Regions from separate parts of the Plantactinospora sp. B6F1 genome, predicted to be linked through region 1. Evidence: riboswitches for the same ligand, from Rfam matches in the RefSeq annotation. Region 1 holds a riboswitch; the other holds the start of a gene.
The links. Region 1 has a riboswitch for S-adenosylmethionine ahead of ABNF97_RS14465 (aminotransferase class V-fold PLP-dependent enzyme). Riboswitches for the same ligand answer to the same signal wherever they lie in the genome.

Region 1 (2,440 bases):
TGCAGGCCGAAGTAGAGGATGTTCTCGACCATCGCGAACCCGACCGCCGACAGGCCACAGTAGACGATTCCGTCGGTGATCCCGGACCACTTGCGGCGCTGGTAGAGCAGGAGCAGCAGTGGCCCGAGCGCCTTGGTCAGCTCCTCGATGAAGGGCGCGACCAGCACCCCGACCAGCGGGAGGGGCAGCTCCAGTGTGTCTGCCGCGAACGTGTTGGTGCGCAGCGCCGCGTAGGTGGAGACCGCCGCGCCCCAGCCGAGGCAGAAGGCGAGATACTTGACCGGCTCCGGGTCGTACCGGTCGAGCCAGAGGAAGCAGGCGACCAGCACCGGCACCGGCAGCGCCGCCGCGACCAACCCGATCAGCGGCGGCGTGACCCCGGCCGGCGACACGAGCTCCCACGCCATCAGCACCGCGCAGACGACGATGAGCGTGATCGCCCCGATCGCGATCAGCAGGCGGGCCCGGCTCCGCCGCTCGGGCGCCGCCGGCTGCGGCGCGTTGCCTGCCGGCTGCGGTCCGCCGTCTGCGGACTGCGGCGCGTTGCCGTGCGGCGCACCGCCCATCGCCTCCGGCACGCTGCCTGCCGGCTGCGAGAGTTGCCACGCCGGGGCGGTCGGCCACGGCGGGGTCGGCGACGGCGGCTGGGGTGCCGCCGCACCGGGCGGGGTGTCGGCCATGCGATCAGCGTAGTTCCTCCGGACAGCCTGGCCGGACCGCATCCGGCTTGGTTATGCTTCCCGGCAGGTCACGAGTGCCAGCGTCCAAGCCCCGGCTTGCTGGCCGGCAACCCTCGTCGAGGTTCGCGGTGGGGTGCCCCGGGTGATGACCGGGCCTGGTGCGGTTCCGCACCGGGCAAGCGCGGACCCCGTTCCCGCCCGCTCCGGGGTCCCTGACCTTCGGAGGTATGCGCGATGAGCACCGGTCTCTTCCCCGCACCCGCCCGCTCTGCCGGCGTAGCGACGCCGACCGCACCGGGGCCGGTGGTCGGCTCCGGGGGCACCGCCAGCGGTCCGCTCGGCGTACTCGGGGTGCCGGGCCAGGTCAACCTCGACTACGCCGCCACCGCGCCCTGCGCGCGAGCCGCCGCCGACGCGGTGGCCGAGCTGCTGCCCTGGTACGGCAGCGTGCACCGGGGCGCCGGAGCGCTCTCCCGGCGCAGCACGCTGGCGTACGAGCGGGCCCGGCAGGACGTCGGTGACTTCCTCCGGGTACGCCCCGACGACCACGTCGTCTTCACCCGCAACACAACGGACGCGCTCAACCTGCTGTCCCGGGCACTGCCGCCGGGCACCCGGGTGGTGACCTTCGCGGCCGAGCACCACGCCAACCTGCTGTCCTGGCCCGCCGGTGCGGTCCGGTTGCCGGTGCCCGGCTCGGCCGGGGAGGCCGTCCGGGCGGTCGACGCGGCACTGCGGGAACTGCGCCGGGGCAGCGGCGGCGGCGCACCGATCCTGGTCGCGGTGACCGGGGCAAGCAACGTCACCGGCGAGTGCTGGCCGGTCGCCGAGCTGGCCCGGATCGCCCACCGGTACGGCGCTCGGATCGCACTGGACGCCGCCCAGCTCGCCCCGCACGCCGAACTGGACATCGCCGCCCTGACGGTCGACTACGTGGCCGTTTCCGGACACAAGCTGTACGCGCCGTTCGGGATCGGCGTACTGGCCGGACGGGCGGACTGGCTGGACGCCGCACCGCCGTACCTGGCCGGCGGCGGGGCGACCCTCGGGGTCGGGGCGGCCACCCACGACGTGCGCTGGGTCGACGGGCCCGCCCGGCACGAGGCCGGCACCCCCAACCTGCTCGGCGCGGTGGCGCTGGCCGCGGTCTGTGTCGCCCTGGCCGAGGCGGACCGCGAGGCGCTGTACGCGCAGGAGCAGTCCCTGCTCGGCCGGCTGCGGTCCGGGCTCGCCGCCCTGCCGGACGTGGTCGAACTGCGCACCTTCGACCCGAGCGCACCCCGGGTCGGCATCGTGTCGTTCGTGGTCGCCGGCCGGGACTCGGCGGCGGTCGCGGCCGATCTCGCCCAGCACTGGCAGATCGGGCTGCGAGACGGGCTGTTCTGCGCGCATCCGCTGGCCCGACGGCTGCTCGCCGAGGCTGCCACCCGGAGCGGACGGCGGGACCTGCCGCCGACCGCGCTGCGCGCGAGCATCGGGTTGGGCAGCACCGCCGCACACGTCGACCGCCTGCTGACCGCCCTGTCGACCCCCCGCTGACCCGGCCGTCCCGGCTACCCGGCCGGGCCGGGGTCCGATCGCCGGGCTACCGGGCCCGGCCGGGGTCCGAGGAGGTGCGCTCGGCGGGCCGGTCCGACGACGAGAATTCGGGCTGCTGGGCGGCCTCCGTGACGGCGGCGTCGGCGTGCCCGCCCGCCGCCCGGCGGACGAGCTGGTTCGCCTCCAGCCGCTCGATGCCGGTGGCCCGGAGCAGGTCACTG
Region 2 (2,440 bases), on a different contig from region 1:
TACCGCTGCGCGGCCGTACGCCCGTGCAGGGCGACCGCCGCCACCCCGGCCTCCTGGGCGGCGAGCCCCGCGGCCACGTACGTCAGGTGGTCGTCGTCGATGCCCTTGCGCATCTTGACCGTCACCGGTACCCCGGCCGGGGCGGCCGCCTCGACCGCCGCCCGGACGATCCGGGCGAAGAGCCGGTGGCGCCACGGCAGCGCCGCCCCACCGCCCTTGCGGGTGACCTTCGGCACCGGGCAGCCGAAGTTCAGGTCGACGTGGTCGGCCAGGTCCTCCTCGACCACCATCCGGACCGCCGCCGCGGTCACCTCCGGGTCGATCCCGTACAGCTGGAGGCTGCGCGGCCGCTCGTCCCCGCCGAAGGCGATCATCCGGAGCGTCTTCGGATTCCGCTCGACCAGCGCCCGGGTGGTGACCATCTCGCAGACGTAGAGGCCGCCGCCCTGTTCCCGGCAGAGACGCCGGAAGGCGACATTCGTGATCCCGGCCATCGGCGCAAGTACCACCGGCGGCCACACCACGTGCCCGCCCAGGTGCAGCGGGCGGGATGCGCGGAAGGGCCCGTTCCTGTCGCCTTCACCGGGAGAACCGCCCCCTGCCAACAGCTCAGCCATGGCACACTCCCCCGCCGTCCCGGTACACAGCCCCCACGTTATCCACGGTCGTCCCCGGGGAGAGCCCTGACGAGGCGTCGGGCGTCCGGCCAGGCCATGCGGTACTTGCCAGGAGTCCCGATGAGGAAGGCGGGGTCGCCGCAGGGGGGAGCGACGATGCCCGTTTCGACCCGGATGCCGCCGCAGGCCAGATAGAACATCTGTGCGCGAGCGTTCTGCTCAAGCACCCACAGGTAGAGCGCTGGAGAGCCGGCATCGGCGAGGACCGCCCGGGCGGCGTAGGCCATCAGCGCGGTACCGATGCCAGCGCGATGCTCCGAATGGTCGACGTGGAGGTTGTCGATGAGGCTGCCCCAGCGCGGATCCGCGTCGAAGACCACATGGACGAAGCCCGCGAGACAGCCGTCACGTTCGGCGATGATCGTGGTGGTGCCGGCGGGGGAAGCGAGTCGCGCCGACCACACCCTGCTGCGTTCACCGAGCAGATCGCCGTCGAGATACGTGTCGGCGTAGGCGCCCCGATAGTGCCGCCGCCAGCTGTCGGCATGCAGCGCGGCGATGCGACCGGCATCGCCGGCTCCGGCAGGGCTGAAGATTGCGGGGCCGGTCGGGGCGACGGACCGGGGCACGGCGGAACGGGACACTGCGACAAGCTCCTCGACTGGCGGCTTACCGGGCAAATTGCGTCGGCCAGGTCGTCACCCGGAGCACCCCGCCCGCGAGCGGAGGGTTGCCGGCCAGCAAGCCGGGGCTGTGCGCTGGCACTCATGACCTTCACCGCAGAAGTTAGCACCGGTGTTGCTCGTCGGCAGCCGCTGCCCGAACTCAGCCTGCGGTACGGGCTCGCCCGGTGGAGCCTCAGCAGCCGGGGAGGCGTTCCAGGAGGTAGCGCTCGACCTGGTCCAGGCCGACCCGTTCCTGGGTCATGCTGTCCCGGTCCCGGACGGTGACGGCGTTGTCGTCCAGGGTGTCGAAGTCGACCGTGACGCAGAACGGGGTGCCGATCTCGTCCTGCCGGCGGTAGCGGCGGCCGATCGCCTGCGAGTCGTCGAACTCGACCACCCAGCGGCGGCGGAGCGCTGCGGCCAGGTCCTTCGCCTTCGGCGAGAGGGAGGGGTTGCGGGAGAGCGGCAGCACGGCCACCTTCACCGGCGAGAGCCGGGGGTCGAAGCGGAGGACGGTGCGCTTGTCGACCCCGCCCTTGGTGTTCGGAGCCTCGTCCTCGTCGTACGCCTCCAGCAGGAAGGCGAGCACCGCGCGAGTCAGCCCGGCGGCCGGCTCGATCACGTACGGCACCCAGCGCTGCTGCTTCTCCTGGTCGAAGTAGGACAGATCGACACCGGAGTGCTTGCTGTGCGTGGAAAGGTCGAAGTCGGTGCGGTTCGCGATGCCCTCCAGCTCGGAGAACTCGGTGCCGCCGAACCGGAACCGGTACTCGATGTCGACGGTCCGCTTCGAATAGTGCGACAGCTTCTCCTGCGGGTGCTCGTAGAACCGCAGGTTCTCCTCGGAGATGCCAAGGTCGAGATACCAGTTCCAGCGCTCGCGCAGCCAGTACTCGTGCCATTCCTCGTCGGTGCCCGGCTCGACGAAGAACTCCATCTCCATCTGCTCGAACTCCCTGGTCCGGAAGATGAAGTTGCCCGGGGTGATCTCGTTGCGGAACGACTTGCCGACCTGCGCGATGCCGAACGGCGGCCTCTTGCGGGCCGAGGCGGCCACGTTGTTGTAGTTGACGAAGATGCCCTGCGCGGTCTCCGGCCGGAGGTAGTGCAGGCCCTCCTCGCTCTCCACCGGGCCGAGGTAGGTCTTCATCAGGCCGT

Region 2: it holds a riboswitch for S-adenosylmethionine, as region 1 does, so the genes downstream of both, ABNF97_RS20090 (GNAT family N-acetyltransferase) here and ABNF97_RS14465 (aminotransferase class V-fold PLP-dependent enzyme) in region 1, are expected to answer to the same signal.

Annotation. Positions count from the first base shown of each region.
Region 1 is NZ_JBEEAC010000009.1:47,579-50,018, forward strand. It holds gene ABNF97_RS14460 (PrsW family intramembrane metalloprotease) at 1-566, opposite strand, end outside; SAM riboswitch class IV at 747-868, shown strand; gene ABNF97_RS14465 (aminotransferase class V-fold PLP-dependent enzyme) at 915-2,219, shown strand; gene ABNF97_RS14470 (FUSC family protein) at 2,266-2,440, opposite strand, start outside.
Region 2 is NZ_JBEEAC010000015.1:99,549-101,988, reverse strand. It holds gene dusB (tRNA dihydrouridine synthase DusB) at 1-617, opposite strand, end outside; gene ABNF97_RS20090 (GNAT family N-acetyltransferase) at 656-1,261, opposite strand; SAM riboswitch class IV at 1,277-1,390, opposite strand; gene ABNF97_RS20085 (glycine--tRNA ligase) at 1,476-2,440, opposite strand, start outside.